Regions from separate parts of the Stenotrophomonas sp. YJH_SMC_21 genome, predicted to be linked through region 3. Evidence: predicted binding sites of a transcription regulator. Region 3 holds the regulator's gene; each other region holds the start of a gene.
What was found. Region 3 encodes FliA, which starts transcription of late flagellar genes. Its sites were predicted from a motif close to TAAAGTTTNNCNNNCNNNGGCCGATAA; they were not measured.

Region 1: the regulator FliA is predicted to act here: its motif matches at 1,162-1,188, upstream of AC5P67_RS01415 (methyl-accepting chemotaxis protein).
Region 2: the regulator FliA is predicted to act here: its motif matches at 1,417-1,443, upstream of AC5P67_RS19910 (methyl-accepting chemotaxis protein).

Annotation. Positions count from the first base shown of each region.
Region 1 covers NZ_JCAFSU010000001.1:320,474-323,745, reverse strand. Annotated here, with positions in the region: partial or broken gene AC5P67_RS01425 (S41 family peptidase) at 1-106, shown strand, start outside; gene AC5P67_RS01420 (NAD-dependent epimerase/dehydratase family protein) at 205-1,098, shown strand; gene AC5P67_RS01415 (methyl-accepting chemotaxis protein) at 1,307-3,272, shown strand, end outside.
Region 2 covers NZ_JCAFSU010000025.1:31,964-35,235, reverse strand. Annotated here, with positions in the region: partial or broken gene AC5P67_RS19930 (hypothetical protein) at 1-74, shown strand, start outside; gene AC5P67_RS19925 (hypothetical protein) at 55-468, shown strand; gene AC5P67_RS19920 (DUF596 domain-containing protein) at 465-809, shown strand; gene AC5P67_RS19915 (hypothetical protein) at 890-1,264, shown strand; gene AC5P67_RS19910 (methyl-accepting chemotaxis protein) at 1,475-3,272, shown strand, end outside.
Region 3 covers NZ_JCAFSU010000024.1:10,488-13,759, forward strand. Annotated here, with positions in the region: gene AC5P67_RS19585 (chemotaxis protein CheA) at 1-152, opposite strand, end outside; gene AC5P67_RS19590 (protein phosphatase CheZ) at 155-760, opposite strand; gene cheY (chemotaxis response regulator CheY) at 760-1,152, opposite strand; gene AC5P67_RS19600 (RNA polymerase sigma factor FliA) at 1,210-1,953, opposite strand; gene AC5P67_RS19605 (MinD/ParA family ATP-binding protein) at 1,950-2,837, opposite strand; gene flhF (flagellar biosynthesis GTPase FlhF) at 2,824-3,272, opposite strand, start outside.

The sequences.
Region 1 (3,272 bases), on a different contig from region 3:
CGGTGTCAACTGCGAACGGACCGGTGTCGCGCCCGACGCGGCAGGCGGCGACGATCCACTCTCCATCGCACGTCAACTGCTGGCTCCGCCGAAGTCGTCAAGATGAACGCACAGTTGCGCGGTCGTCCTATCGCAGATGTTCCGTTGCATGCCTAGAATCGAAGCATCCCGGTAGTTCCCGGGCGCTTCGAGTGAATGGACTCAATGAAGATTCTGTTGACCGGCAGTTCCGGGCGGATCGGGCGCGCGATCTTCGGCGCGCTGGCGGCTGCCCATGAAGTGGTGGGTCTGGACCGCAGTCCGTTTGCCACCACGCGCATCATTGCCGATGTCACCGATCATCAAGCCGTCGTGCGCGCGGTGCAGGGCGTCGACGCGGTCATCCATACCGCGGCCCTGCATGCGCCACACGTCGGCCTGGTACCGGACGCGGTGTTCCAGCAGATCAACGTGGACGCGACTGCGCACCTGCTGCAGGCGGCGCGCGAGGCAGGCGCACGACGGTTCGTGTTGACCAGTACCACCGCGCTGTACGGCCACGCGGTGGTGGCAGGGGGATGCCGCTGGATCGATGAGGATACCGAGCCGCTGCCGCGAACGATCTACCACCGCAGCAAGCTGCAGGCCGAGGCCCTGGCTGAAGCTGCCGCCGCACCGGACTTCGGGGTGCGCGTGCTGCGGATGGGGCGCTGCTTCCCGGAACCGCCGGAACGGATGGCGATGTTCCGGTTGCATCGTGGGATCGACGCCCGTGACGTGGCCAGTGCCCATGCCGCGCTGCTGCTGGATGAGGGGCCGGCCTTCGCCCGCTACATCGCCTGCGCCGCGACCCCGTTCCGGCGCGAGGATTGCCTGGAACTGGCCACCCAGCCGCGCAATGTACTGGCCCGGCGCGTACCGCAGCTGCTGGCCGAGTTCGAGCGCCGCGGCTGGCCGTTGCCGCTGAGCGTCGACCGCGTCTACGACAGCGCCCGCATCCGCAGGGAGCTGGGGTGGCAGCCGCGTTTCGGGCCGGACGCCGTGCTGCAGCAGTACGCCGCAGGCAGCATCGAGGTGTTGCCACGCGCGGAGTGGATCAAGGATCGGGTGGCCGAATAGGGGACGCGGGGACGGATCCCTCCCCGTCCCTGAGTGGATTCAGGAATGTGTAGGCCGGTCGCCTCAACCTCGTTGGCAGGCGGCCGCTAACCCGGTGCGCTTCCTGCGCCGGGCGGGTCCCGGCGGCCGGTGGCCTGCGCGACGGATCGCGCGCCTGCGCGGTGCCCTCCCGGCGCCGGTCGTCCTGAACTGCCTTGCGGACCCCTCCATGCCTTCTTCCCGTTCCGCCGCTGCCCGCCGCCCGGGCAGCATCGCCCACAAGCTGATGCTGGGCACCGCCGTCATCGCGCTGCTGTGCTTCGGCCTGACGGCGTTCCTGATCTATCGCCAGGCCAGTGCCAGCCTGATCGATGCCTCGCGCCAGACCATGACCAGCGAGGCCAATGCCGAAGCGCGCCAGGTCGCCGCCGACCTGGGCACGGCGTTCGCCAGCAACGATGCCATGGTCGAAGCCGTGCTCGCCCAGCGTGCGCGGGGCGACGTGCCCGATCGCGCCAGCCTGGCTGCCGTGCTGGGCGAGCAGCTGCGCACCCACCCGGAGTGGCTCGGCAAGAGCACCATGTGGGAGGCCGATGCCTTCGATGGCAAGGATGCCGAGTTCGCCAATACCGCGATGCACGATGCCAGCGGCCGCTACATGAGCTACTGGGCCTGGCATGACGGCAAGCCGCAGCAGTCGACCATGACCGACTACACCGAAGCCGCCGACGGCTCGGCCGACTGGTATGTGGTACCCAGCCGCGACAAGCTGCCCAAGGTCAGCGAGCCCTATGCCTACGACATCGCCGGCCAGCAGGTGCTGATGAGCACGTTGAGCTCGCCGATCGTCGAAAACGGTACCTTCCTCGGCGTGTTCACCGTCGACTTCTCGCTGGCGGCGCTGCAGAAGCACCTGGCGACGCTGACGCCGATGGGCGCAGGCCGCGTCGAGCTGCTTTCGCCCAACGGCGTGGTGCTGGCCTCGGCGAATGCCGCCGAGATCGGCAAGCCGCGCACCGACGCATTGACCCGCAGCATGCTGGCCGACATCGCCGCCGACCGCCGGTTCGAAGCCTTCACGCCCGATGCAGCCGGCAACGTGCGCGTCTACGTGCCGCTACGCGTGGGCAATGCCCCGCAGCGCTTCGCGCTGGGCGTGGTGATGCCGCACGCGGTGATCGTGGCCGAGGCGCGCCAGCTGCTGTGGTTGACGCTGCTGGTGGGCGTGGTGGCCGCGCTGACGCTGAGTGCCGGTGTCTATGTGCTGCTGCGCCGCCTGGCGATCCGCCCGTTGGCCGAAGCGGTGCGGGTGGCGGGTGACGTCGCCGCCGGCAAGCTCGACAGCACCTTGCCTGCGCGCAGCAACGATGAAGTGGGCCGCCTGCTGGACGCGATGCAGGGCATGCGCGGGCAGCTGCAGGCGGTGATGGCGGCGCAGGCGGAAATGGCGCGCCGCCACGATGCTGGCGAGCTGAGCTACCGCATGGACGCCACTGCCTTCCCCGGCGAGTACGGCCGCATGGTGGCCGACAGCAACCAGCTGGTGGCTTCCAGCAATGCGGTCACCCAGCGTCTGGTCGAGGTGATGCAGCGTTACGCGGTGGGTGACCTCAGCGTGGACATGGAAGCGCTGCCGGGCGAGAAGGCGGTGTTCACCGCAGCGATGGCCACCACCAAGAGCAACCTGGCCGCGATCAACGAGCAGATCCAGCAGCTGGCCGCCGCCGCGGCGGCCGGCGACTTCGCTGTACGCGGTGATGCCCAGCGCTTCGACCACGATTTCCGCCGCATGGTGGAGACCCTCAACATCATGATGCAGGTCAGCGATCACAACCTGGCTGAGCTTTCGACGCTGCTTCGCGCGATTGCCGCCGGCGACCTCAGCGCACGCATGCGCGGTGATTTCCATGGCGTGTTCGCGGTGATGCGCGACGATGCCAACAGCACCGTGCAGCAGTTGACCCAGATCGTCGGCCAGATCCAGCAGTCGGCCGCCAGCATCCGCCTGGCGGCGGGTGAGATCGCTGCGGGCAACAGCGATCTCTCGCGTCGTACCGAGCAGCAGGCCGCCAACCTGGAAGAAACCGCCGCCTCGATGGAGGAGCTGACCTCCACCGTGCGCCAGAACGCCGACCACGCGCTGCAGGCCAATACCCTGGCAGGATCCGCCGCTGACGTTGCCAGCGAGGGCGGGG
Region 2 (3,272 bases), on a different contig from region 3:
GTGGTGCGGGCGGGCAGATGGATGGCTGGGCGCCCAAGCCGGGAACTGCCCGATTTGTCTCTCAAACAACCTGAATCCGTTCTTCAGGCGTACTCGCAAAAGCGAATTGATGACCTCGCACACCAATACAATAGCAAGTCATTGGATCCTAAGGATTTTCAGCTTAATCTTGGTTCAAAGGTCTTGAAGGCCGATGCTCAAGTCAGTACGGGTGCTCCGGTTTATATTGGTGCAAGCACATCCGATGTCATGCTGTATTTCAGACAGCTGACTGGAACTGATCGCATGCCTGTCGCGAAGGTCGTACCTGGAAAGGGTCTTCTTTATACGGCAACCACGAGCTCTGGTGCAAAGATAACTCTTAGAGATTTTTCAACGAGCGCGCAGAAGACTGGTGCTAGTTGGACAATTGATGTGCAGGATAAATCCATAAATAATGGAAAGCGAGTAGAGGTGAAGTTCAAATGAAAGACGGGATTCATTGTGCAGTGGTGACTTCTTCGTTTGGGTTATCAATGGGTGCCGTCTGGCAGCACATGACGATGGAAATGGGAGGTGTTGGGATCTCCGAAAGAAAAGACGCGTTCTTCGAGTTGATGGGTCGTTTGTTGAGGGAAGGGAAAGTGAGGCTTGCAACGGACGGGGTGTTCTTGCAAGGCGACTGGAGGGAGCAGCTGACGCTAATCTCAAACGCTTGGCCCGAAAATCCTGGTGAAGATGATATCGATGGATTCGGCCTCTGGTTCTTGACCGATGCTCCGGCGGGTCTGGTTTGGATCGGCGCAGATGGCCGTGAACAGTGGACGTAGTAGTCCGATTCATGTCGGTGGCGCCCGATGATCCTGACGAATGGGTCAGGGCTTGTAACGACACCGAGCTTTGATGAAGCTTGCTTGAGTCGAAGCCGGTGCCGATCTGGGTTTCGTGCTGCGCGCTCTGGACTCGATCCAGGCCGTACTCCGACGGTGCCGACGGCCTGCGTGGATATCTTCCAGCATCCAACACCGGCTTCGGATTCAGCATCGTCGACCCGCCGGAAGCTGTCGTTGCGGAAGGGATTGAAGCCAAGTGGCAGGTCGGCCTGCTCGGCTCGTTTCATTTCCGCGCGAGCGGGTTTGAAAGTGCCTGGGAGGAAATCTGCCGCTTCATCAATCGTTACGCTGCGGCGTGCGAGTTCCGGTTTGTGCTCTCCTTCCAGTTCGAGAGCATCTATGCGGCAAGGCTCGGGAAGGATCTGGTCTTCCCGGGGCCTGCTGCTCCGTAATGCTGGATGCCGGGGCGGCAGGCCCGGGCCTGATCCCATTCTCGGTACACATGGCGATATGCCTTATGGATATAACGCGTTCGTGGGTTTTCTGATTTCACACCTGTCTGCACAGTTCCAGAGTTTTAGATCGATATAATAATATCGACCCATAAAGTTTCCCCTGCCTGCGCCGCCATCGATCATACGGCCATGATCAAGGGAATTGAGATGCTCGCCTTACGCAACCTTCGAGTGGGATCCCGGCTGGGTGCCGGGTTCGGTTTGCTGCTGCTGTTCATCGTGGCCATCGTTGGCCTCGTGCTGTACGGAAACCACCTGAAGTCCGCCCAGTTCGAGAAAGTGGTGGACGTCAACATGGTGAAGATGCGGCTGTTGAACGACATGCTGGATACCAACAACGCGGTGCTGATGCATCGCCGGCTGATGGTGATCAAGCGCGGTGAGGATTTCGACAAGGATTATCAGAAGGCGCAGGAGCTGTCGCAGACCTACGACGGTATCTGGGCCAAGTACATCAAGATTCCACGCGACGCCACTGGTGATGCCCTGGTGGCGAAAATCGACGCGGCACGCAAGGCCACCGACGCCTCCACCCAGCATCTGCACGAGCGCATGAAGGCCGGTGATTTCAACGGCGCGGCCAAGGAACTGCTCGCCGAGCACGGCTTGGCCACCGCATGGAATGAGGCGATCTCGACCCTGCTGCGGCATCAGGAGACACTGACCGAGCGCAGTCGCGAGGAATACCGTTCAACCGAATCCTGGACCGGCACGTTGTCGATCGTGTTCGGCGCGTTGAGCCTGCTACTGGGCTCGCTGGCCGCGTGGGCCATCACCCGCAGCCTGACCCGCCCGCTGGAAGGTGCGGTGAAGCTGGCCGACGGCATCGCCAACGGGCGGCTGGACAACAGCATCGACGCGTCCGGCAACGATGAGGTGACGCAGCTGCTCAGGTCGATGCAGCGCATGCAGGCGCAGTTGCAGTCGGTGATGGCGGCGCAGGGCGAGCTGGCCCGCCAGCACGACGCGGGCAGCCTCAGCTATCGCATGGACGAGAGTGCTTTTCCTGGCGACTACGGGCGCATGGTGCACGAGACCAATGCGCTGGTCGGCTCGCATGTGCAGGTGCAGAACCGGCTGATCGAAGTAATGAAGCATTACGCCCGCGGTGATCTGTCAGTGGACATGGATCCGTTGCCGGGCGAGAAGGCCGCAATCACCCAGGCCATGGACGAAACCAAGGCCAGCCTGTCGGCGATCAACGGTGAGATCCGCCGCCTGGCGACGGCCGCAGCCGCCGGCGACTTCAGCCTGCGCGGCGATGAAGATCGCTTCGCCTATGATTTCCGCGACATGGTGGCCGGGCTCAATCGCCTGATGCAGACCACCGACGAGAACCTGGTGCAGGTGTCGACCCTGCTGCAGGCGATCTCGCGCGGTGACCTCACTGTACGCATGCAGGGCGACTTCCACGGCGTGTTCGCCCGCATGCGTGATGACTGCAACGCCACCGTCGATCAGCTCAAGCAGATTGTCGGCCGTATCCAGTCCAGCGCGTCCAGCATCAACCTGGCGGCAGGCGAGATCGCTTCGGGCAACAACGATCTGTCGCGGCGCACCGAGCAGCAGGCGGCGAACCTGGAAGAGACGGCTGCGTCGATGGAGGAACTGACCTCCACCGTGAAACAGAACGCCGAGCACGCACGCCAGGCCAACCAGCTTGCCATCGGTGCGCATGGCGTCGCCTCACAGGGCGGCGAGGTGGTCGGCCAGGTGGTCACCACCATGTCGGCCATCGAAGCCTCGTCGAAGAAGATCGCCGAGATCATCAGCGTCATCGACGGCATCGCGTTCCAGACCAACATCCTGGCCTTGAACGCGGCGGTGGAAGCTGCTCGTGCCGGCGAGCAGGGCAGGGGCTTTGCGGTGGTGGCCAGTGAGGTGCGCACGCTGGCGCAGCGCTCGGCCGGTGCGGCCAAGGAGATCAAGGGCCTGATCGAGGATT
Region 3 (3,272 bases):
TTGAGCGTGTGGTATCCACGGAACACCGCGTTGAGCTGCTCGGTGTCCTGCGGTGCCTGCTCCAGCGACACCAGCTGTTCGCCCAGGCGATCCAGGATTTCCTGTGCCTCGATGATGAAATCGGCAGTGATGTCGTCGGATACCGCGCTCATGCTTACAGCCCCAGATCCGACAACAGGTCGTCGGCGTCGTTCTGCGAGACCGCGTGGCGGTCCAGTCCCTTCAGTGCCGGCCCGGCCAGTTCCGGGTCGGTGCGATGCTGTTCCGGCGGCAGGCCGAGTGCGCCGAAGCCCTCGTGCACGCGGCGGACGATGCCGACCACGCGACGGATGATCTGCCCGGTCAGGTCCTGGTAGCTCTGGGTCAGGGCGATCTCGGTCAGGTTGTGGCGGATGCGCTCGAGCTGCGCGTCCTGGCCCGGCTGCAGGCCTTCAGCACGCAGCTGTTCGGTCAGGCTGCGGCATTCCTCGGCCAGGTCCAGGGTACGGTGCGTGGCCTGTTCGGTCATGGCCACCACGTGGTCCAGGCGTGCGCAGGCGTCGTCCAGCTCACCGGCCTCGCTGGGCACGGTCGGCAGCTCACCCAGTGCCTGCCCCAGCTCGCGGGCCAGCCGCGAGAGGCCGCTCATCATCGGCTGCGTTCGCAGCGCGACCAGTCCGTCGATGCGCTGCCGCCAGGCGGCCTCGTCACCGGACTCGAGTGCGTCCAGGGCTTCCTGCAGGCGCAGGGCGAGGGCGCTCTTGTCGACCGTGGTATCCATCAGGCGCTGGCCGCCAGGCGTTCGAAGATCTTGCCGAGCTTCTCTTCCAGCGTCTGCGCAGTGAACGGCTTGATGATGTAGCCGTTCACGCCGTTCTGGGCGGCTTCGATGATCTGTTCGCGCTTGGCTTCGGCGGTGACCATCAGCACTGGCAGGGTCTTCAGCTTGGCATCGGCACGGATCGCCTTCAGCAGCTCGATGCCGGTCATCACCGGCATGTTCCAGTCGGTGACCACGAAATCGAACGGCTGGCTCTGCAGCAGCGACAGCGCGGCATGCCCGTCCTCGGCTTCGGCGGTATTGGTGAAGCCCAGATCGCCCAGCAGGTTCTTGACGATCCGACGCATGGTCGAGAAGTCATCGACGATCAGGATGCGCATGTTCTTGTTCAAAGCAGAGTTCCTTTGTTGTTCATTCCGGGCGGCCGGGGGCAGCCGCCTCGGGCATGTTCATTCTTCCAGGCCGGCGTCCGCCGCCTCGAAAATCTTGAGCCGGCCACGCAGGCGCAGCACCGCCTGGCCGTGGATCTGGCAGACGCGCGACTCGCTCACGCCGAGCACCGCGCCGATCTCCTTCAGGTTCAGTTCCTGCTCGTAGTAGAGCGAGAGCACCAGCTGTTCGCGCTCGGGCAGGTGGCCGATGGCCTTGCCCAGCTCGCGGCCGAACTCACCACGCTCCAGCACCTGCTGCGGGGTCGGGCCGCCCTGGGCGACGGTGTCCAGCTCGCCCTGGTCCTCGATGCGCGACTCCAGGCTCAGCACCTGGCCACGTGCGGCGTCTTCCATCAACCGCAGGTATTCGGGCAGCGGCATCTCCATCGCGGCGGCCACTTCGGTGGCGCTGGCGGCGCGGCCGCTGCTCTGTTCCAGGCGGCGAATGGTGGCGGCGGCATCGCGTGCACGGCGGTGCACGGAGCGCGGCACCCAGTCGCCACGGCGGATCTCGTCGATCATCGAACCGCGGATGCGGATCGAGGCATAGGTCTCGAACGAGGCGCCCTGGTCGGCGTCATAGCTGCGCGACGCTTCTATCAGGCCCATCATGCCGGCCTGGATCAGGTCGTCCACTTCAACGCTGGCCGGCAACCGCGCGGCCAGGTGGTGGGCGATGCGCCGCACCAGGTCCGAATGCTGGGCGATGACCTCGTTGGCCGCCGAGCGCTGGACTTCCCTGTACTGGGCTGCGCCTTTCATGCGGCCACCCCGCGCTGCTTGAGGATGCGCTCGAGGAAGAACTCGACGCCGCCACGCGGTTCGGTCGGCGCCTGCCAGCGTGCGGTGCGACGCGCGATCTCGGTGATCGCCAGCGCGGCCGGGCTGGACGGGTAGGCCTTCACCACCGGCTGCTGGCGCTGCACCGACAGGCGCAGCCAGTCGTCCTGCGGCACGCAGCCCAGGTAGTTCAGCGAGACATCGGCGAGGAATTTCTCGCAGACGCGGGTCAGCTTTTCGTACAGCACGCGGCCCTCGTTGGGGTCGCGCACCATGTTGGCCACTACCTGGATGCGGTCCACGCCGCGTTCGCGCGACAGCACCTTGATCAGCGCGTAGGCGTCGGTGATCGAGGCCGGCTCGTCACAGACCACCACCACGGTGTCCTGCGCGGCCTGGCAGAAGGTCAGCACGCCGTCGGTGATGCCTGCGGCGGTGTCCACCACCATGATGTCCAGTTCGCGTTCCAGCTCGGAGAACACGTTGACCAGGCCGACGTGCTCTGCCGGGGCCAGCTCGGCCATGTGCCGGCGGCCGGACGCGGCCGGCACCACCAGCACGCCGTTCGGGCCTTCGACGATGACGTCGTCCAGCGAGCAGCGGCCGGCGACCAGGTCGGCCAGCGTGAAGGTCGGGTTCAGCCCCAGGATCACGTCGATGTTGGCCAGGCCCAGGTCGGCGTCCAGCAGCAGCGTGCGCTTGCCCATGCCGGCCAGTGCCACCGCCAGGTTGGCGGACACATTCGTCTTGCCCACGCCGCCCTTGCCGCCAGTGACGGCAATGGTGCGCACAGGGCCGAGCGGCTCGCTGCGGGTGGCCGACAGCGGGAAGGTCTTGGTCAGCTTGGCGTACTCACGCGACGGCATGGTTCAACTCCGGGTTGCAGGGCATATCGGCCGCGCGGCGCAAATCTTCAAGGCGAAGTACGAGATTGGCCGCACTGGCCCGGTGCAGGTCCTCCGGAACATCCTGGCCATCGGTCACCCAGGTGATCGGCAGGGCGTGGTCCACGGCCACTGACAGGGCGTTGCCGAAGCGGCCGGTCTCGTCCAGCTTGCTCAACACCAGGCCCTGCAGGTTGGCGGCGCCGAAGCGGCGGACCACCTCGTCCATGTCGCCGAAGCTGGTGTTGGCCGGCAGCACCAGCAGGGTGCGTACCTGGCGGGCGGCGCGCAGCCACTGCAGCTGCGCGGCCAGCGCGCGGTCGCGCGGGCCCAGGCCGGCGGTGTCGATCAGCACCAGCTTGTAGTCCTTCAGGCGTTCCAGCAGCTGGTCCAGGTCGGTGCCGCTGTTGGCCTCGT